One region of the Streptomyces sp. NPDC012835 genome, then DNA from elsewhere that is predicted to be linked to it. Evidence: riboswitches for the same ligand, from Rfam matches in the RefSeq annotation. Region 1 holds a riboswitch; each other region holds the start of a gene.
What was found. Region 1 has a riboswitch for S-adenosylmethionine ahead of ACFY6S_RS07910 (PotD/PotF family extracellular solute-binding protein). Riboswitches for the same ligand answer to the same signal wherever they lie in the genome.
Positions count from the first base shown of each region.

Region 2: linked by a shared signal. The riboswitch ahead of thrC (threonine synthase) and the one ahead of ACFY6S_RS07910 (PotD/PotF family extracellular solute-binding protein) in region 1 are both predicted to bind S-adenosylmethionine.
Region 3: linked by a shared signal. The riboswitch ahead of ACFY6S_RS01200 (glutathione S-transferase C-terminal domain-containing protein) and the one ahead of ACFY6S_RS07910 (PotD/PotF family extracellular solute-binding protein) in region 1 are both predicted to bind S-adenosylmethionine.

Region 1 is NZ_JBIBBW010000002.1:84,620-91,799, reverse strand. Features, by position in the region: gene ACFY6S_RS07925 (ABC transporter permease) at 1-600, opposite strand, end outside; gene ACFY6S_RS07920 (ABC transporter permease) at 593-1,540, opposite strand; gene ACFY6S_RS07915 (ABC transporter ATP-binding protein) at 1,537-2,745, opposite strand; gene ACFY6S_RS07910 (PotD/PotF family extracellular solute-binding protein) at 2,760-3,902, opposite strand; SAM riboswitch class IV at 4,060-4,181, opposite strand; gene ACFY6S_RS07905 (penicillin-binding transpeptidase domain-containing protein) at 4,294-5,742, opposite strand; gene ACFY6S_RS07900 (IclR family transcriptional regulator) at 5,835-6,605, opposite strand; gene ACFY6S_RS07895 (aldehyde dehydrogenase (NADP(+))) at 6,823-7,180, shown strand, end outside.
Region 2 is NZ_JBIBBW010000003.1:738,246-745,425, forward strand. Features, by position in the region: gene ACFY6S_RS16515 (2OG-Fe(II) oxygenase) at 1-271, shown strand, start outside; gene ACFY6S_RS16520 (Uma2 family endonuclease) at 458-928, shown strand; gene groL (chaperonin GroEL) at 852-2,477, opposite strand; gene ACFY6S_RS16530 (cold-shock protein) at 2,905-3,108, opposite strand; gene ACFY6S_RS16535 (ubiquitin-like small modifier protein 1) at 3,491-3,766, opposite strand; gene thrC (threonine synthase) at 3,890-5,182, opposite strand; SAM riboswitch class I at 5,200-5,327, opposite strand; gene ACFY6S_RS16545 (glucosyl-3-phosphoglycerate synthase) at 5,550-6,554, shown strand; gene ACFY6S_RS16550 (hypothetical protein) at 6,593-6,796, shown strand; gene ACFY6S_RS16555 (trehalose-6-phosphate synthase) at 6,894-7,180, shown strand, end outside.
Region 3 is NZ_JBIBBW010000001.1:307,630-314,809, forward strand. Features, by position in the region: gene ACFY6S_RS01180 (carbohydrate ABC transporter permease) at 1-616, opposite strand, end outside; gene ACFY6S_RS01185 (ABC transporter substrate-binding protein) at 616-1,935, opposite strand; gene ACFY6S_RS01190 (FadR/GntR family transcriptional regulator) at 2,095-2,919, opposite strand; gene ACFY6S_RS01195 (LLM class flavin-dependent oxidoreductase) at 3,712-4,785, shown strand; SAM riboswitch class IV at 4,947-5,091, shown strand; gene ACFY6S_RS01200 (glutathione S-transferase C-terminal domain-containing protein) at 5,308-6,090, shown strand; gene ACFY6S_RS01205 (nuclear transport factor 2 family protein) at 6,405-6,773, shown strand; gene ACFY6S_RS01210 (helix-turn-helix domain-containing protein) at 6,730-7,180, opposite strand, start outside.

The sequences.
Region 1 (7,180 bases):
CGCGAGGATGCCCGGCCGCAGCAGCGGCAGGGTGACCGTGAGGAACGTACGGACCCGGCCGGCGCCGAGGGTGGCCGCGGCCCGCTCCAGGGTCGGATCGAGGGCCTGCGCGCTGACCATCACCGTACGGATCACGAAGGGCAGCGCCACCAGGGAGTGCGCCAGCCACAGTCCGGGCAGGGTGTTGACCAGGCCGAGGCCCTGGAAGTAGTAGAGCAGCCCCAGCGCGATGATGATCTCGGGCACCATCAGCGGCGCCAGCGCCAGCCCGGAGAGCACCCCGCGCCCGGGGAAGTCGCCGCGCACCAGCCCGTAAGCGGCGAGCGTGCCGATGGTGACGGTGGTGAGGACCACCAGCAGCACCAGCACGCCGCTGAGCCGGAACGAGACCAGCCAGTCGGGGGACGAGAGCACCTCGCCGTACCAGCGCAGGGACAGCCCCTTCGGCGGGAAGCTCAGCGAACTGGTGGAGTTGAGCGAGCTGAGCGCCAGCACGGCGAGCGGCGCCAGCAGGAAGGCGAAGACGGCGGCGGCGGGCAGTCCGGCGGCGATCCGCCCGGCGCGGCGCAGCGCGCGCGGCCCGCGCGAGGTGTCAGCCATGGAGTCTCCGTTCCCAGAAGCGGAAGCCGGTACCGAGCGCGGAGACGCCCAGCAGGGTGAGCAGCAGCAGAGTGAGGCTGAGCGCCGCCGCCACCGGATAGTCGAAGACGCTGGTGATCTGCGAGTAGACCCGCAGTCCCGCCAGCGGCTGGTTGGCCCCGCCGACCAGCAGCGGCGTGATGTAGATGCCCATGGCCAGCGGGAAGACCACGGTGGCGCCGACCGCGATGCCGGGAAGGCTGAGCGGCACCGTGACCTTCCAGAAGGTACGGACAGGGCCGGCGCCCAGGCTCCGCGAGGCGCGGCGCAGATTGTCGTCGATCCCGCCCAGCGCGGTGGTCAGCGGCAGGATCGCGAACGGCAGCATGACGTGCACGACCGAGACGACCACCACGACATAGCTGGTCAGCAGGCGCGCGGGCTGATCCAGCAGACCGAGCCCGACCAGGACGCGGTTCACCGCGCCGTTCGCGGAGAACAGCACCACCCAGCCGTAGCTGCGCACCACGACACTGGTCAGCAGTGGTGAGACGACCGCCACGAACAGCAGGGTGCGCACCACTCCCTTGCGGGCCCGGGACAGGGCGTAGGCGGCGGGGAAGCCGAGCAGTACGCACAGGGCGGTCACCAGCAGCGCGGTGCCCAGGCTGTGCCACAGGGCCTCGGAGAAGAACGACTCGGTGAAGACCCTGCGGTACTGCACGAAGGAGTAGCCGTCGAGGGGATAGCCGTTCGCGTCCACCGGGTGGAGGCTGAGCGCGAACACCCGCACCAGCGGCACCACGAACAGGGCCAGCAGGAACACCACGACGGGGGTGACGGGCAGCAGCCCGCGCACCCCGTAGCGCTTGCGGCCGGACCGGGCCGGGCCCTTCCCGCCGCCCTTCCCGCCGCTCTCCCCTGCGGTCTTCCCGGCGGGGGCGGTCGTGGGCGCGCTCATGCGGCCGGCTTCCGGAGCAGCGGCGCGTCCTCGGGGAGGTCGCCGAGGCGGATGACGTCGTCGGGGGCCCAGCCGAAGGACACCGGGGCGCCCACGGCCGGCGGTTCCTGCGCCGTGCGGGCGTTGATCGCGACGCCTTCCGCGACGACGATCTGCGCCTGCCACGCCTCACCGGTGAAGGCCCGGTAGCCGACGATCCCGGAGCCGCGACGGGCGCTTGCGCCGGGGAACGCGTCCGGGCCCGCCGTCGCGTCGGTGTCCGTGTCCGTTTCCTTATCCGCGTCACCGGCGGGCGCCACCACGACCCGCTCGGGCCGTACGGCGAGGGTGACCGGCACGCCGTGCCGCAGCGAGGCCAGGCCCGAGTCGAGCCGGGCCCCGCCCACGACGAGCGATCCGTCGGCGGCGCCCACGCCCTCCAGGATGTTGGCCGCGCCGATGAACTCGGCGACGAAGCGGGTCGCCGGGGTCCGGTAGACCTCGGTGGGCGAGCCGAGCTGCTCGACCCGGCCGCCGTTCATCACGGCGATCCGGTCGGACAGCGACATGGCCTCCTCCTGGTCGTGCGTGACGAAGACCATCGTGATGCCGAGCCGCTGCTGAAGCTCCCGCAGCTCCACCCGCATCTCCCGGCGCAGCTTCGCGTCCAGGTTCGACAGCGGCTCGTCGAGCAGCAGCACGGCCGGCCGGGTGGCCAGCGCCCGCGCCACGGCGACGCGTTGCTGCTGGCCGCCCGAGAGCTGTCGGGGCCGGCGGCCCGCGTACTGCTCCAGACCGACGAGGCGCAGCGCCTCGGTGACCCGTTCGTCCCGCTCGGCGCGCTCCACCCGCCGCACCTTCAGGCCGTACGCGACATTGTCGGCGACGGTCATGTGCGGGAAGAGCGCGTAGTTCTGGAAGACCAGGCCGAGGCCCCGCCGGTGGGTCGGGACATCGGTGAGATCCACGCCGTCCAGCGTGATCCGGCCCCCGGTGGGGCGTACGAATCCGGCCAGGCTGTTGAGCAGCGTCGTCTTGCCGCAGCCGCTCGGGCCGAGGATCGACAGGAACTCGCCGCGCCGGATGGACAGCCGGTCGACGTCGAGCACCCGCTGGCCCTCGTACCCGGCGGCGAGGGAGTCGATCTCGATGTGCGGGGTGGTCGGGGCGGTCGGGTTCCGCGGGGCCGGCGGTTCGCCGGCCGCCGCACGGTCGCTGGTGGTCACTGTGGGGTTCTCGCTCACTTGAAGATCTGGTTCCAGCGCTGCTGCCACTCGTTGAGCTTCGGAGTGGCGGTCTTGTAGTCGACCCAGGTGAACTTCTTGTAGACGTCCTCGCCGTACTTCACCTTGGCCTTGAAGTCGGGGGCGTAGTCGATGGTGTCGTTGCCCGCGCCGTAGAAGGTGCCCTCGGCGAACGGCTTCTGGTGCTCGGCGGAGGAGAGGTGGTCCAGGAACTTGTAGGCCGCCGCCGTGTGCGTCGAGCCCTTCGGCACGTAGTACGAGGTCAGCGCGCCGACCGCGCCGGAGGCTGGATAGGTGAAGCCGATCGGCTGCCCCTCCTGCTCCATGGCGAAGGCGCGGCCGTCCCAGAACGGGACGATCCAGGCGTCGCCGTTCTGCAGGACCGTGGAGACACTGCCCGCGTCCGCCGGGTAGGAGGAGACGCAGTTCTTCAGCTGGGCGAGCTTCTCGAACCCCTTGTCGACATCGGCGGGGTCGGACAGCTTGCCGCCGTCCTGGGAGACCAGCGCGGAGAAGAACTCCAGACCCGCGTTGTACGTCAGCGGCGGCAGCGCGACATGACCGCAGTACTTCTTGTCGAAGATGTCGGTCCAGTCCTGGGGCGCCTGCTTGATCTTGTCGGTGCGGTAGAGCAGCCCGTTGGAGCCGGTGGTCAGCGGCACGCCGTACGACGATCCGTCGACGGTCGACTGCTGGGTGAGCACCGGGTCGAGCTGCTTCCAGTTGCTCAGGTCGCCTGTCTTCAGCGGCTGGAGGAGCCCGCCGCCGACCGCCTGGTGCAGCGAGCCGGGGGTGAGGGCCACGACGTCGAACGGCGCGTTCCTGCCGCCCGCGGCGCGCAACTTGGTGACCCAGTCGGAGTCGGCGCCGTAGACGAGGTTCACCTTGATACCGGTGTCCTTCTCGAACGGCTCGACGAAGGACTTCTTGAACAGGTCGCCCCATGCCCCCGCGAACGCGGTGACGGTGATCTGCTCGCCCTTGCCGTCCGACGAACCGCTGCCGGAGGAGGAGCCGCCGCCCGTGTCGACCCCGCAGCCGGCCACGGCGGTCAGGACGGTGGCGGTGCCGGCCGAGGCGAGGGCCAGCAGATATCCGCGCCTGCGGGCGCGGGCGGGGCGGGGCAGGACAGATCTCATGAGGGAGAACTCCTCCGTGCGGTGAGTGAGAACGGCGACGGCCGCGCATGCCGAAGCCGGATCGGGAGCCATGAGGCACGAGGGACGCGAGGGGCGGAAAGCGCTGCTCGCGGTGTCATCTCGTACTCCCGTCATCAGGTCCAGGACCTGGCCGACAGGTCCGCGCTTGCTCCCGGCACATCGGTGTGCGTGCGGAGCCGTGTCATCACCCGGGGCACCCCACCGCAGAAGGAGGGTTGCCGCTCAGCAAGCCGGGGCTTGTCGCTGAGACTCGTGACGCCGAAAAAGTAACACTGATTTCGGCCAACCCAAAGATGACCTGGATCACACGAAGTGATCCAGGTCGGGGGATGGTTGTGCCAAGTTGTGTGGAGAAAATGGGTGGGATCGGTTATTTCAGAGCCGCCGCCATCATCTTCTGAGCGATCGGCGCGGCCAGTCCGTTGCCGCTGACCTCCGAGCGCGCCGCGCCCGAGTCCTCCACCACGACCGCGACCGCCACCTCCTTGTCACCGGACGCGTCCTTCGCGTACGAGGTGAACCAGGCGTACGGCGTCCCGTCGTTGGCCACGCCGTGCTGGGCGGTGCCCGTCTTGCCGCCCACCTCGGCGCCCGCGATCCGCGCGTTGGTCCCCGTACCGTCCTCCACCACCGTCACCATCGCGCTGCGCAGCTGTGCGGCCGTGGCCGAGGAGACGATCCGGGTGGTGTCCCCGTCCTGGTACGACCGCACCGTGCCGCCGCCGCCGTCCACGACCTTCGACACCATGTGCGGCGCGGCGAGCAGCCCGTCGTTCGCCAGCGCCGCCGAGACCATCGCCATCTGGAGCGGGGTGGCGGTCACGTCGAACTGGCCGATACCCGTCAGTGCCGTCTGGGCGTCGTCCATGCCCGTCGGATACACGCTCCGCGAGGCGCGCACCGGCACGTCCTGCTCGGTGTCGTTGAAGCCGAACTTCTCCGCCGTCGCCCGGATCTTCGACTGCCCCAGCTGATCGGCCATCTTCGCGAAGACGGTGTTGCAGGAGTAGCGCAGGGCGGTACGGATGGTGGCGTTCTCGCACGGCGCCGAGGCGTTCTCGTTGCGCAGGACCGTGCTGGTGTGCGGCAGTGTGTAGGGGGTGGGGCTGTCCGTCCTCTCGTCGACCGAGCCGTACAGCCCGTCCTCCAGCGCCGCCGCCGCGACGACCAGCTTGAACGTCGAACCGGGCGGCAGCGGCTGGCGCAGCGCGCGGTTGACCATCGGCTTGTCGGCGTCGCCGGTCAGCCGCTGCCACGCGGCGCCGTCCGTCGTCCCGCTGATCTTCGTCGGGTCGTACGAGGGGGTGCTCACCACCGCGAGCACCCGGCCGGTCTTCGGGTCGATCGCGACGGCCGCGCCCTTGTTGTCGCCCAGCGCCGCGTATCCGGCCCGCTGGACCGAGGGGTCGATCGTCGTCAGGACGGAGCCGGGCTCGGTCTGTTCGCGGGTGAGCGCGCCGAGCGGGTTCTTCAGCCGGGTGTCCGTCCCGTCGAGCACGTCCTTGTAGATGCCCTCCAGCTGGGTGGAGCCGTACGCCTGCGAGCTGTAGCCGGTGACGGGCGCGTAGAGCGCGCCGTCGGTGTAGGTCCGCTTGTACGCCAGGTCGCCGCTGTCCGTCTTCGCGGAGCCGGTGACCGGCGAACCGGCCACGACGATGTCGCCCTGCGGCTGCGCGTACTGGGCGATGATGTTCCGCCGGTTGTACGTGTCGTCCGCGAGGGCCTTCGCCTCGTACACCTGCACCCAGGACGCCCGCACCATGAGGGCGAGCACCAGCGCCAGGCAGATGACCGCTGTGTGTCTGATCGTCTTGTTCATCCCGAAGAAGGGACGAGCGGCGCGGGGGCGGGCGTTCCCCCGCGCCGGGCTTCTCAGGATTTCCTCATCCGGAACGCCGGCGGGCGGTGGTGTCAGAGGCGGCGGGTGGCGAGCGTCAGCCGGTCGCGGGCGTCGAACAGCGCGTCCTTGATCATCTGCTCGTGCCCCGGGGTGAGCCTGGCCACCGGGACCGAGCAGCTGATCGCGTCGCGCGCCGGGGTGCGGTAGGGGACCGCGATGCCGAAGCAGCGCAGCCCCAGGGTGTTCTCCTCGCGGTCCACCGCGTACCCCTGCTCCCGGATGGAGCGCAGCTCCTCGATGAGCTTCTCGCGGTCCGTGATGGTGTGCTCGGTCAGCGGCGGCAGGGTCTCGGGCAGCAGCGCGCGCACCTGCTCGTCGCTGTGCGTCGCGAGCAGCGCCTTGCCGAGCGAGGTGGAGTGCGCGGGCAGCCGGCGGCCGACGCGGGTGAACGGGCGCAGGTAGTGCTGGGACTGGCGGGTCGCGAGGTAGACCACGTTGGTGCCGTCGAGACGCGCGAGGTGGATGGTCTCGCTGGTGTCGTCCGACAGCCGGTCCAGGGTGGGCCGGGCCGCCGCGACGACCTCGTCCCCGTCGATGTACGAGGTGCCGACCAGCAGCGCCCGCACCCCGATCCCGTACCGGGTGCCGGTCGCGTCCGTCTCCACCCAGCCCAGCTCGACCAGCGTGCGCAGCAGCATGTAGAGGCTGGACTTGGGATAGCCGACCGCCTCCTGGACGGTCGCCAGGGAGTGCATCCCGGGACGCCCGGCGAAGTACTCGAGCAGTTCCACCGTCCGTACAGCGGACTTGACCTGCGCGCCACCGCTCTCCGCAGCCGACATCGTCACTCGCCCCTTCTCGCCACTCGACCGCCCGCCCTCGGGGCCCGGTCCTGACAGACCTTGACCGCGTGGAACGCGCGGAAATAGAGTCCCTGGAGATTCACTACCAGGAATCTTGTTCAGAATACCGAACGAATCCTGGGATCAGCAGTGGATGGCAGAGGCCCGGAGCACGCGTGGCCGGGCCGAGGTACGCGCAGTCGGGAAGGAAGCCGCGGTGGCAACAGCACCAGTCTGGAGTGTCGACCCCCGAACGGGAAAGTCACGTGAGCAGGTCGCGCACGAGGCCACGGCCGAAGAGGTGGACCTCGCGGTACGGGGCGCCCACGCCGCCGTCGCCGCGCTCGCCGACCGCACCACGCGCGCCGCGCTGCTGCGCAGGGCGGCCGACCTCCTCGACGGGGCGAGCGAGCACGTCATCGAGGCGGCGGACGCCGAGACCGCGCTCGGACCGGTCCGGCTCACCGGTGAACTCGCCCGTACGACCGCCCAGTTGCGAGCGTTCGCCGAGGTCGTGGACGAGGGCGCGTTCCTCGACGTGTACATCGACCACGCCGACGGCGAGCGCACCCCGC
Region 2 (7,180 bases), on a different contig from region 1:
CACACCCCGGCCGTTCGGCGGTGGCGAACTGCGGATGTTCGACGCGGCCCTCCCGCTGCACACCGGAACCACCGGAAAGTGGCAGGAACACACCTGGCGGGACTGGGAGCCCGAGCACGACAGCATCGTCTTCTTCCGCCCCACCGCCTGGCACGAGGTCCGGCCGGTCAGCTGCCCGAGCAAGGCCCACGCGGACAGCCGCTTCGCCATCAACGGCTGGCTGTGCAGCCCCGACCCCGCGAACACGAGGACCCGCGCGACCCGCGCATGACTCTTCAGCTCCCCCGTACCGAGAGCGGGACACGATATGAGGGAGGAGGCGACGCCATGACACCAGCTCAGCTGATCACGCCCAGCTGACCGTCGAGGACTTCGAGCAGGTCGCTCGCACGGCCCCGGAGACGGTGACGTTCGAATCGGCCAGGACGGCGAGTGGGCTTCCCCCGATGGCGTTCTGATGACGGTCGAGGTCACCTCGCACGACCGCGCCACCGATCTGCGCGACCGTGTCGAGAAGCGTGACGGCTATGCGGCAGCCGGCATCCCCGGCCACCTCCTCGTCGACCGCGAGGCGCAGGAAGTCGTGGTGTACACCGATCCGCTGAAGGGCGCGTACAAGAGCCGTACCAGCGATCAGTACTACGGGGACACGGTCAAGCTGCCCGACCCCGTCCGTATCACCCTGGAAACCGAGAAGCTCAAGGCTACGTCCGCTGATCACCGGCCTGCCACCGCTCGCTCACGGGCGTACAGCCGAAAAGCCGAGGGCGGCATCCCCTCCACAGACTGCTGGAAGGAATGCCGCCCTCGGTCAGGACGCTTGATCCGCTGGGGCCGGAGCCCCGGTCGGATCAGAAGTCCATGTCACCGCCCGGCATGCCGCCGCCCGCGGGGGCCGCGCCGGCCTTCTCGGGCTTGTCGGCGATAACGGCCTCGGTGGTGAGGAACAGCGCGGCGATGGACGCGGCGTTCTGCAGAGCGGAACGCGTGACCTTCGCCGGGTCGATGATGCCCTCGGCGATCATGTCGACGTACTCGCCGGTCGCGGCGTTCAGGCCGTGGCCGACCGTCAGGTTGCGGACCTTCTCGACGACGACGCCGCCCTCAAGACCACCGTTGACGGCGATCTGCTTGAGGGGAGCCTCCAGCGCGAGCTTCACGGCGTTGGCGCCGGTCGCCTCGTCGCCCGTCAGCTCAAGCTTCTCGAAGACCGAGGAAGCCTGGAGCAGAGCCACGCCACCACCGGCGACGATGCCCTCCTCGACGGCGGCCTTGGCGTTGCGCACCGCGTCCTCGATGCGGTGCTTGCGCTCCTTCAGCTCGACCTCGGTCGCGGCGCCGGCCTTGATGACGGCCACGCCGCCGGCCAGCTTCGCGAGGCGCTCCTGGAGCTTCTCGCGGTCGTAGTCCGAGTCGCTGTTCTCGATCTCGGCGCGGATCTGGTTGACCCGGCCGGCGACCTGGTCGCTGTCACCGGCACCGTCGACGATGGTGGTCTCGTCCTTGGTGATGACGACCTTGCGGGCGCGGCCCAGCAGGTCCAGGCCGGCGTTCTCCAGCTTGAGGCCGACCTCCTCGGAGATGACCGTGCCGCCGGTGAGGATGGCGATGTCGTTGAGCATGGCCTTGCGGCGGTCACCGAAGCCCGGGGCCTTGACGGCGACGGACTTGAAGGTGCCGCGGATCTTGTTGACGACCAGGGTCGACAGCGCCTCGCCCTCGACGTCCTCCGCGATGATCAGCAGGGGCTTGCCCGACTGCATGACCTTCTCCAGCAGCGGAAGGAGGTCCTTCACGTTGCCGATCTTGGAGTTGACGATCAGGAGGTACGGGTCGTCGAGCGACGCCTCCATACGCTCCATGTCGGTGGCGAAGTACGCCGAGATGTAGCCCTTGTCGAAGCGCATGCCCTCCGTCAGTTCGAGCTCCAGACCGAAGGTCTGCGACTCCTCGACGGTGATGACGCCTTCCTTGCCGACCTTGTCCATGGCCTCGGCGATCAGCTCGCCGATCTGGGTGTCGGCGGCGGAGATGGAGGCCGTCGAAGCGATCTGCTCCTTGGTCTCCACGTCCTTGGCCTGCTCCAGCAGGGCACCGGAGACGGCCTCGACGGCCTTCTCGATACCGCGCTTGAGGGCCATCGGGTTGGCGCCGGCGGCCACGTTGCGCAGGCCCTCGCGGACGAGCGCCTGGGCGAGGACGGTCGCGGTGGTCGTACCGTCACCGGCGACGTCGTCCGTCTTCTTGGCGACTTCCTTGACCAGCTCGGCGCCGATCTTCTCGTACGGGTCCTCGAGCTCGATCTCCTTGGCGATGGAAACACCATCGTTGGTGATCGTGGGGGCGCCCCACTTCTTCTCGAGGACGACGTTGCGACCCTTGGGACCAAGGGTGACCTTGACGGCGTCGGCGAGCTGGTTCATCCCGCGCTCGAGACCGCGCCGTGCCTCCTCGTCGAACGCGATGATCTTGGCCATGTGAAGTGGTCCTCCCGGACTGGGGTGGATTGCTCCGGACCGCGCTGGCGCCCGCGACGGACGGCCTGAGAGTCGAGTGGTTCCTTGCCCCACCGGCTCTTCGGGCCTCGCCTACCCGGTCCTAAGTTGTCACTCTCACTTGCAGAGTGCTAACGCCAATAATTAGCACTCGACCCCCGAGAGTGCAAGCGCCCCCGGAGCCCCGACCGGGGGTGGCGGCCGGTGGCGGCCGGGCGACGGGGGGCGCGAGCGCCGCCGGGGCACATCGGGACGAGTACGGCCGGAACGAGCGCGGCGGACGGATGCGGCGGCCGGCACGCACGTGGGGCCCGCATCCGGCTTTCCGGATACGGGCCCCACGTGCGTGAGTGACGTGCGGTGCTTCGTGAGTGCGTCGTGAGTGCGTCGGTGGCCGATCGCGCCGGGATCAGACGGCGAGCTTGACCATGTCCGCCTGCGGACCCTTCTGGCCCTGCGAGATCTCGAACTCCACTCGCTGACCTTCTTCAAGGGTGCGGTAGCCGTCCATCTGAATCGCGCTGTAGTGGACGAACACATCCGCACCACCGTCTACCGCGATGAAGCCGTAGCCCTTCTCCGCGTTGAACCACTTGACGGTGCCCTGAGCCATGCCTAACTCCCCTATTACTGGCCCTTGCACGGGGCCACACTTCGCGCCGGAACGCGTCGACCGCGGCTGAATGTATCTGCCCAACTGCCCTCTGCAACAGGGCAATCGGCGGGGAAATCTGGGCATGGCCGAACTCGCATAGCGTTGAATTCACTGCGATCCGGGGCAAGTCGGGCCGGGCAAAAGGCACCAACCACGCAAAGGCCACCTGGAGTTCGGCCCCATGTTGTCGCGTTCTCGCGTGCGCCGACTGCGGTCGGCGGAGGGGCCTTCCCTTACTCTACCGTGCTCAACCATGCAGAATGGCCCCCTCCGCTTCTGTCGCGGAGAGGGCCATGCCGGTTACGGGGCGTACGCGCCGCCCCAGGGCGCGTACGGAGGGTCAGCCTCCGGCGACGGCCGGGATGATCGAGATGCCGGCGCCCGCGGGAGTCGCGGTCTCCAGGCCCTGCTCGAAACGGACGTCGTCGTCGTTCACGTACACGTTCACGAAGCGGCGGAGCTTGCCCTGGTCGTCCAGGACGCGGGCGGCGATGCCCGGGTGGCTGCTCTCCAGGGACTGGATGACCTCGGAGAGGGTGGCGCCCTCCGCCGGGACCTCGGCCTGCCCGCCGGTGTAGGTGCGGAGGATGGTGGGGATGCGGACCTTGACGCTCATGACGGATGCCCAGCCTTTCTGCGGAAGTTTCGGTGTCGCGGGTAGCGCGGGGTGAGAGTCGCGCGGGGGTCGCGGGTGACAGCCGCGCGGGTGGCGCGGGCGGCGCGACCCCGTGTCGCCGGGTCAGCCGGCCGCGAGGCCCGCGTCGCGGAACGCGTCGAGGCTCGGGCGGATGGTGGCGGTCGGTCCGGTCGTCGGCGCCACGGCGTCGAGGGTCTTCAGGCCGTCGCCGGTGTTGAGGACGACGGTGGTCAGCGTCGGGTCGAGGAGTCCGGCCTCGATGAGCTTCTTCGTGACGCCCACGGTGACCCCGCCCGCCGTCTCGGCGAAGATCCCCTCCGTACGCGCCAGCAGCTTGATCGCGTCGACGATCTGCTCGTCGTTGACGTCGTCGACGGCGCCACCGGTGCGGCGGGCGATGTCCAGGACGTACGGTCCGTCGGCCGGGTTGCCGATCGCCAGGGACTTGGCGATGGTGTCGGGCTTCTGGGGCCGTACGACATCGTGGCCCGCCTTGAAGGCGGTGGAGACCGGCGAGCAGCCCTCGGCCTGGGCGCCGAAGATCTTGTACGGCTTGTCCTCGACCAGGCCCAGCTTGATCAGCTCCTGGAGCCCCTTGTCGATCTTCGTCAGCTGCGACCCCGAGGCGATCGGGATGACGAGCTGATCGGGCAGGCGCCAGCCGAGCTGCTCACAGATCTCGTACGCGAGGGTCTTGGAACCCTCGCCGTAGTACGGACGGAGGTTGACGTTGACGAAGCCCCAGCCCTCGCCGAGCGGGTCGCCGATCAGCTCGGAACAGAAACGGTTCACATCGTCGTAGTTGCCCTCGATGCCGACCAGATCCCCGCCGTACACCGCAGCCATGACGACCTTGCCCTGCTCCAGGTCGTGCGGGATGAACACGCAGGAGCGGAAGCCGGCCCGGGCCGCGGCTGCGCCGACGGCGCCCGCGAGGTTGCCGGTGGACGAGCAGGAGAGCGTGGTGAAGCCGAAGGCGCGGGCGGCCTCGACGGCGATGGCGACGACACGGTCCTTGAAGGAGTGCGTCGGGTTGCCGGAGTCGTCCTTGACGTGCAGCGACCCGGTGATACCCAGCTCGCGGGCGAGGTTGTCGGCCTTGACCAGCTTGGTGAAACCGGGGTTGATGTTGGGCTTCGAGGCCACGTCGGCGGGGACGGGCAGCAGGGGCGCGTAACGCCAGATGTTGTCGGGTCCCTCGGCGATGCGCTTCTTCAGCTCGTCGGGGCTGCCGCTCGGCAGGTCGTACGCGACTTCGAGCGGCCCGAAACAGCTCGCACAGGCGAAAATGGGGCCGAGGTCGAAACGCTCTCCGCATTCGCGGCACGAGAGCGCGGCGGCGGGTCCGAGGTCGACGGTGGCGTTGGTGCCGCTCTGGACGGTCTGCACAGCCATGGAGGCGAGGCCCTTTCTCCTCATCTTCCTCGCGGCGTACTTCGCCACGAGACGGAATTGGCACCTTCCCCACCGTGACCTCGCGGTCGGCGGGAGGGTTGCCGGGACTTCAACGGGCCGTTCCCTCAGTCCCTCTGGATGAGCGCTATGGCGCCGGACCCGGGGTCCGGTGCGTTTGTCGCCTGTCGCAGCATGTCCCGGATGTCGCTGATCCGGTGTCTCTGAGCCAGGTGTCCACCCCGCGACCCCGGCATGCGGCGGTCAAGGGCGTTGTTCAAGACTGTAACCGAAGGAGCGGACGGTTGAGGTAGTCGTCCGCACCGCGAGATGGATCACGTTTTACGGATCAGCGCAGGGAGTACCGAACGTGCTGGAAGAGGTGGAACGCTGGCTGACCAGGCGTTCCTGGTCCGCGGCCGACCGTACGCTCGACCAGTTGCTGGCGGCGAAAGCGGCCCGGGGCACCACCGTGAGCGTGGTGCTTCCGGCGCTGGACGAGGAGGAGACGGTCGGGGAGATCGTCTCGGTGATCCGGCGCGAGCTGATGGTGGCGACCCGGCTGGTCGACGAGCTGGTGGTGATCGATTCCGGCTCCACCGACCGTACGTCCGAGGTGGCCGCGGCGGCCGGGGCGCGGGTGGTGCACCGGGACGCGATACTGCCGCGGCTGCCCGCGCTGCCCGGCAAGGGCGAGGTGCTGTGGCGGTCGCTGCTGGTGACGGGCGGGGACATCGTGTGCTTCGTGGATGCGGATCTGCGGGATTTCTCGGCGGATTTCGTCTCCGGGATCGTCGGCCCGCTGCTGACCGACCCCGATGTGCAGTTCGTGAAGGCGATGTACGACCGCCCCATGGCGCGGCCCGGCGGCCGGGGCGGCGGCCGGCCCGGCGGTCCGCCCGTCGAGCAGCCCGTCGAACAGCCCGTCGGGCAGGGCGGCCGGGTGACGGAGCTGGTGGCGCGCCCGCTGCTCAATCTGCACTGGCCCCGGCTGGCCGGCTTCGTCCAGCCGCTGGGCGGGGAGTACGCCGCGCGGCGCACGCTGCTGGAGCGGCTGCCGTTCCCCGTGGGGTACGGGGTGGAGCTGGGGCTCCTGGTGGACGCGTTGCACACGGTGGGGCTCGACGCGCTGGCGCAGGTCGACGTCGGGGTACGGCGCCACCGCCATCAGGACGACCGGGCGCTGGGGCGGATGGCCGCGGCGATCTACCGTACGGCGCAGCTGCGGCTCTCCCGTGGCCACCTGGTGCGGCCGAGGCTGACGCAGTTCGAGCGGGGTCCTGACGGGTTCACGCCGCGCACGCATGTGGTGGACACGGAGGAGCGTCCGCCGGTGCGGGAGATCGCGGAGTACCCGGCCGGACGCGCGGCGTAACGCGTGATTTTCATATCTAATGTCTAGATTTTCGCTCCATGAGTACAGACCTGCTGACCCCGCACCTCATGGGCACGCCCCTCGCGGACCCGCGCCTGGACGACATGAAGCAGTGGGCGATGAACGCCCTGGCCCAGACCGGGACCGCCGCCGAGCGCCTGTGGCTGCTGGGCGGAGTGGCGCTCGCGCTGACCGGAGCCGGGGTGGTCGCGCTGGCCGCCGCGCGCGGCCGGCGCGACTGACCGGCGCCACCGGCCGAGGGGTGCGACAGGCGGGCCCGACCGGCGGGGCGACCTGCCGTACGTTTGAGCGTTTCGCCTACGGGCTAGGTTTCGGCACATGGTCTCCGAGCACATCGCCCCGCCGCCCGCCCGCGTCCTCGTCGCGTCCAACCGAGGCCCCGTCTCGTACACCCTGGGCGACGACGGCTCCCTGGCCGCCAAGCGGGGTGGCGGCGGGCTGGTGTCCGGGCTCTCGGCCATCGGCCCGGACACCGACGCGGTGTGGGTGTGCGCGGCGCTCGGCGAGGGCGACCGGGAGGCCGTGCGGCGGCGGGACGGCAGGCTCGACCCGGCGGACACCGGCGGGCAGCGCGTCCGCATGCTCGGCATCCCGCCCGAGGTGTA
Region 3 (7,180 bases), on a different contig from region 1:
CGGCGAGCAGCAGCAGCGTCATCATCGGCGTCCACTGCCATACGTCGATGAGCATCAAAGTCGGCAGCGACTGACCGACCGAGCCGAGGAACTCCTGCTGGGGTATCCCGACGGCGGCGAGCAGGTGGTTGGCTATGCCGTTGGTGGGGTCGAGGATCAGCAGCCACAGGATGCCGATCGCGACCGGTGTGGTGAGCAGCGGGATGATGAGAACGGTGCGCACCCAGCGCATCCCCCGGAACGGCTTGCGCATCAGCATCGCCAGGGCGAGCCCGAGCGCGGTCTCCAGCACCACAGCGCCGACGGTGAAGACCAGGGTGCGGCGGGCGGCGGGCCAGAACCTGCGGGTGTCGCCCAGGGCTTCGGTGAAGTTGCGCAGGCCGATGTGGGCCTTGTCGGCGTTCACCGCGCCGAAGGCGTCGGTCAGGCTGAGGTCGAGGGTGAAGGCCAGCGGGAAGATGATCATCAGGCCGACGAAGAGCAGCGCCGGAGCCAGCATGGTCCACTTCAGCCGCCGGTTGGCCTGCTCGAAGGTGCGCTGCCGGCGCACCCGGTTCGGCTTCGTCTCCGGCGGGCGGGCGGCGGCGGGGGCCGTGGAGACCTCGGTGGTGGACATCAGGACTCCTTGTGGCGGTTGTCGCGTACGAGGAACTCGGCGAACTCCGCGTCCGCGTCACGCACGACGGGCCGTACGGGCTCCCCGAGGATGCCGGCGACCAGCGGACGGCCGACGATGTCCCGGGCCCGGCCGACCTGCAGGACCCGGGGCCGGTCGTAGCCGAGGCCGCGTTCCGCGTTGACGCGCATGGCCTCGGCGAGGTCCGGCGGGAAGGAGGCCAGTGTCTTCGGGTCGGCCCACACCGAGGAGCGGGCGCCGGGTATGCCGTCCGACTGGAGGGCGGCCGACATCTCGGGACCCGCGGCCCACTTGATGAACTCCCAGGCGTCGTCGCGCAGCCGGGAGAACGCGTTGATGCCGAGGCTCCAGGACGGGATGTTGTGCGGCCTGGCACCGGCCGGTCCCGCGGGGAAGGGGGCGAAGCCGATGCTCTCGCGCACCCTGGACACCTTCGGGTCCAGGAAGTTGCTGTAGATCGCGTCGGCGTCGATGTAGAAGGCCGCCTTGCCCTGCGCGAAGATCGGCATCGCCTGTTCGAGGCTCATGTTGGTCGCGCCGGGCGGCCCGGCGTCGGCCAGCAGCCCGCCGTAGTACTCGTACGCGGCCAGTGCCTCGGGGCTGCCGATGCCGGACTTCCCGTCGACGACGAAGTCACCGCCGTGCGAGTAGAGGAAGCTCGACCACTGGGACACGGCGCCGCTGCGCTGGCCCCGGCCGACATAGCCGTAGAAGCCCTGCTTCCGCCGGGTGAGTTCCCGCGCGGCGTCCATCAGCGCGTCCAGGGTGCGCGGCGGCCCGCCGAGGTCCTCGACCAGATCCTTGCGGTAGTAGAGCGCGGGGCGTTCGGTCACCACGGGGACGCTCAGCACTTTCCCCGCTGTCACGGACGCCTCGCGCGGGGCCTTCTGGAAGTCAGGCCAGGCGAATGCGGTGTCGTCCTCGACCCGGTCGCTGAGGTCGGCGAGCCAGCCGTTGTGACCGAAGAGGAGCTGTTCCTGGAGCGCGCGGACCATCATCACGTCCACGTCGGTGCCGGAGGCGTTCAGCTTGACGTTGTAGCTGCTCGCGAGCTGGTCGGCGGTGAGGAGCGTCATCGAGACCCGCCGTCCGATCCGCTCCTCGAACTCCTCGGTACGGCGCTGGATCGCCTGGGACCACACATGGTTGATCGCCATGATCCGCAGCGGGGTGTTGGCCGCGGGTGTGCCGCGCCCGGTCGAACAGGCGCTCAGCGCCCCCACTCCGGCGGCCCCCACGACCCCTGCGGCCAGCCTGCCGAAGGCGCGCCGGCTCAGAAGCTGGCTGCTCGTGGACATCCTTGTCCTCGTTTCTCTGCGGTGTCGCGTGGTGCGTTCCCCAGGCCGGTCCCGTCGGCCTGGTCCAACTGGTAGGACCAGTTGGTTCGGATGGGACCGTAACAAGAGAAGAGGCAGGTCGGCCAGCCCCTGAAGAAAGGTTTCTCGAACGGGCCCCGGCTATTCGCCCGTTCCGCCGCCGCCCCGGCGGTCCGCCGTCTGGCCCAGCAGCATCTCGATGTGGTTGCGCGCCATGGTGTCGACCTGAAGGTCGAGATCGGCCCCGTAGGTGCGCAGGCCCAGCATCAGGTGCTCCCGCATCCGCGCGCAGGCGAGGTCCACGTCCCGTGCCTCGACCGCGTCGAAGATCTCCGGGTGGTGCGGTACGCCGGGCTCACCGATCGACGGGTCGGAGTTCGAGCGGAGCATCATCTCGAACATCATCCCGCTGATCGAGGACAGCATGATCCGCAGGACCGGGTTCTTGCTCGCGACCGCGATGGCGTCGTGGAAGTCCACGTCGGCCCGGGCCTTGACGACCACATCGGTCGCGGATTCCAGGGCGTCCCGTGCGGACCGCATCGCGGCGATGTCCTCGTCCGTGGCCCGCTGCGTCGCCAGCCGGACCATCTCGACCTCCAGCGGAATCCGCGCCTCGATGAGCTGACGGACGGTGGGCCGGCCCGCCCGGTACAGCGCGTCGTACCCCCTGGCCTGCCCCGAGGACTGTTCGCGGACGAAGGAACCGCGTCCTGGCGCGACTTCGATCAGATGCTGGGCCTCCAGCCGCCGCAGCACCTCGCGCACGACGTTCCTGCTGGAACCGAACTGGGCGGCGAGTTCGCGCTCCGAGGGGAGTTTCGAGCCGACCGCGATCTCTCCGGACCTGATGTCGTGTTCCAGCCGGCGGGCGATACGCTCCGTCAGGAGTCCGCGTTGGGCGGAGCCCGCGACCGGACCCGACTCTGCGGGATCTGCCGGGGAGGAGGAGGCGGACGACTGCATGGTCGCAGCGTACAGGCCGGTCGCACGCGGTACGGACTCCCGGCACAGCCGCGTACGGCCCCGGACGGACCGGGGGCGCGGGGAGGCCGGTTGTCCGACTGCGGGCAACACGGAAGCCGGGCCTCTTCCGCAGGACGAGCACGCCGGCGCCGAGCCCGACCCGGCGCGCGCCTGTCGTCCCAGCCGTGGACGCCGTCCCCGACGCCGTCGTACCGGTCGATGAGGCCAACCTCCTCCCGCGCGGTGAGCCGCTGCCGAGCCGGGATCGACTCCGCACCCGGCACAGCGCCGTCGAGCCGCAGCGAGGGCGGCTTCATTGACATTCCGAACCGTCCCGCACAGACTCGATCACATGTATGAGGTCCCGCTCCTTACCAGTGAGCGCTGTGTCGACCTCGTTCGCGTGTCAAGCGCGTTGTGTTGAACGGCCGTTCCCTTCCGCGCCGCGCCGCCCCCGCCTCCCGGCCGTGATCCCTCACGGCGAGCGCGTGCTGTCGCGCTCTCCTCGCCCCGCGCGGCTCTCCCCGTGCCCCGCCGCGTGGAGCACGCGTCGTCGCACGTTCGGGCCGTGACCCCACCGCCGGCGACACCGCGGGGTTCCGCCCACGTCCGGCTCCGTTCGTCCTGATCCGGGGCCGGACCTCCGAGATGCGATCGGCTCGGCCCGCCGGCGCCACGGCCGCGTGTCCCGGCGCGGTCGGGACGGCCCCTCTCCGACATCCCACTCCCCCATCACCGGCACCGGGGCCGCCCGCGGCGCGCCGGACCGGTCGAGCAGCGATCGGAAGCTTCATGGGTCAGGAATTCCTCTGGTACATCCCCAACACCGTCGAACCGGGCCACCGGGGTGACGACACCACATCCGGCTGGGGCTCCATCGAGTACTCGACCGACCTCGCCCGTACGGCCGAGGAGCACGGCTGGGGCGGCGCCCTGCTCGGTGCCGGGTGGGGACGCCCGGACACCTTCACCGTCGCCACGGCGCTGGCGGCCCGGACCACGACGTTCAAGCCCTTGATCGCGGTCCGTCCCGGCTACTGGCAGCCCGCGAACTTCGCCAGCGCGGCGGCGACGCTCGACCAGCTCAGCCGCGGACGCGTCCTCGTCAACATCGTCAGCGGGCTGGACAACCCGGCCGCATACGGCGACACCCGCGTCGACCCCGCGCAACGGTACGCCCGTACAAGGGAGTTCCTGCGTCTGGTGCGGCGCCTGTGGACCGAAGAGGACGTCACCTTCCGCGGTGAGCACTTCCAGGTCACCGGATCCACCCTCGCCCCGGGTCCCTACCTCACCGCGGGGAGGACACATCCGACGCTCTACTTCGGCGGGGCGTCCGAAGCCGCCGAGCGGGTGTCGGCGGCCGAGGCCGATGTGCAGCTCTTGTGGGGCGAACCGCTCGACGGCCTCGCCGAACGCATCGCCCGGCTGCGGACGTTGAGCCGGCAGGTGGACCGCCGGCACAAGCCGCTCGAGTTCGGGCTGCGGATCACCACCCTGGTGCGCGACACCACCGGGGAAGCGTGGCGCGACGCCGAGGCGAGGATCGCGAAGATGGCGGTCGACGCGGGCGGGACCACCGGGGCGGGACACCACAGAGGGGCGGTCGGGCAGCAGCGGCTCCTCGACCTCACCCGACGCGGCGAGGTGCTCGACACCTGCCTCTACACCACACCGGGCACATTCGGCGGTGAAGGAGCGGCGACCACCTGGCTGGTCGGCTCCGCCGACGACGTCGCCACGGCGCTGAAGAACTACCGGGCGCTCGGCATCACCCACTTCGTCCTGTCCGACACCCCCTACAAGCAGGAGATCCGCCGGATCGGCGACCGGCTCCTCCCCAGGCTGCGCGAACCGCTGGCGTGACGGCCCCGGCCGCCGGGGGTTCCACCGGAACCCGCGACGGGCGGTCCTCGGCCGGACGGAACACATGTCCCGAAAGGAGTGTCACGGCGAGTGGCCACCGGATGAGACCGCCCACCCGGCTTCTTGACGGCGTCATGGAGTGCGCCGAGACTGATGTGGACGGTCACGATTGTCAGCGGCCACGGCGTGGGTATGCCCGCACCTGTGGTCATCGGCCCCGGCCGGCCGACAGGCAACCCTTCCGCCGCGACGGGGTGCTCCGGGTGATGACCGGGTCCCGCCGACGCGGTGGGGCAAGCGCGGTCTCGCCTCACGCGAGGCCCCCGAAGGTGAAACGGGTGGCAATGCCCAGGAACGACTTGACGAGGCGCCTGCACATCGATCTGTCGCGTGTCTCCAGCGCTTACTGATCCCCCGGCCGGTCCGTGCGATCCGGACCGTACGGGACAGCGCAGTCGCTCCGCATCACGCCGCTGACGCCCACAAGGCCGCGGCGGCTTACTCGTTCCCCAAGGGAGAGTCATGCCCACGCCAGATACGCGCGTCTCCGGCACCGCCCACCCGGTCGGCTGTCAGCAGAATTCATCGGCTTCGGGGCCACGCCCCGGGACGGCCCCGGCGTCTCCCCGTCCGCGCCGGGTCCGCAGCCGGATCGGCATCGGCCTCGCCGGCGGCTTCTACCCGGCACCGCACCGCTACGACCTCTACCTCTCGGCGTGCTGTCCCCGTTCGCTGCGCGTCTCGATCACGCTCGACCTGCTCGGTCTGGGGGGCTCGGTCGCCACCACCCTCCTGACACATCCCGCCGGGACGCCCGACGGGTTCACCTCACTGCGCCGCGCCTACGAGGCCACGACGCACCGCTACGACGGACCGCTGACCGTACCCGCGCTGCGCGACCGCTGGAGCGGGCGCATCGTCAGCAATCACACCCCCGACATCCTCCGCGACCTGGCGGGTCCGCTCTCCGGCGGCGACGGAGCCCGCGCCTCCGTACTCGGCCCGCCGTCCCTCGCCCCGGACATCGACGCCCTCCGCGACGTGCTGGACCGGGACGTCACCCCGGCCGCCCCGCCGTCGCGGAGATCGGCGGCGCTGGACCTGCTCAACCGTCAGCTCGCCGGCCGGGCCTATGTGCTGGGCCACGAGCTGACGGCCGCCGACGTGGACCTGTGGGTGGCGCTCGTCCATCTCGGCCCGGTCGGCGCCCTCCGCTCGTACTCCCGGCTCCAGGACTACGTGCGCCGCCTCGGCGACCACCCCGCCTTCCGGGTCACGGCCGAGCCGGAGCACCGCGCGGCGTGAGCCACCGGCCCGGCCGCGGTGTGCGCCGGCGGACGGAGCGAGAGCCATGTGTCCACCGTGCGACGACGCCCGCCCCGCTCTCCTGTCGCACCGCGCCCTCCGCATCAGAGGGATGAGGGATACGGCGGAGGAACAGAGGTACGGAAAGGGAGAACTCCTTCGTCCGAGAGGGCTGTTCCGGGGGGAGGTAACGGACTCGCGGATTCCCCATTACCTCCGGAGTAATCGACTGATCGGCCGCTGCGATAGGAGAGTGGGGCGGGCGTCGTCGCACGACGACGGTCCACTCCGTCATTCCGAAGGGAAAGCACTCCGTGACCCAGTACATCACCGCAGTCAACCGGTACCTGGCCGCCTGGAACGCCACCGACTCCGAGGCCATCGCCAAGGCCGTCGCCGAGGCGTGGACCGAGGACGGCACGTACACCGACCCGCTGGTGGACGTCCGGGGACACGAGGGCGTCCAGGCGGCCATCGAGGGTGCGCACACGCAGTTCCCCGGCTTCGACTTCAAGCTCAAGGGCGAGGTCGACGGCAACCACCACATCGCGCGCTTCTCGTGGGACCTGGTGTCGAGGGCGGACGGGTCGTCCCCGGCGGGCGGCTCCGACGTGATCACACTGGCGGAGGACGGCCGGATCAGCTCGGTGAGCGGATTCCTCGACCGGGTTCCGTCCGCGTGACCCCCGCCCGCATCGTCTGAAGCGCCTTTGACGTCTCCGGGTTGGCGGGCAGCAGGGTTTCGACCTCCAGCTCGGAGACGGTGACGTCGATGGGGGCACTCAGCGTCATCAGGGCCGAGACGAAGGACAGCACCTGCCCCTCGTGTTCCAGTCGCAGCGGCAGCGCGAAGGGGAAGCGGAAGTCGCCGCCCGGATCCGTGCCGTCGACCTGGTCGTGCCGGGCCGAGGGGGCGGGATAGCCGTTGACTTCCTCGTACAGGGCCTTCAGGGGCGCCGAGCCGCTCAGGGTCAGCCGGTGGCGCAGCCGTCCCAGCAGATGGGCCCGCCAGAGGTGATGGTTGTGTATCCGGGGCGCGAGGCCCTCGGGGTGCAGGGTCAGGCGGATGATGTTCAGCGGCGGCCGCAGG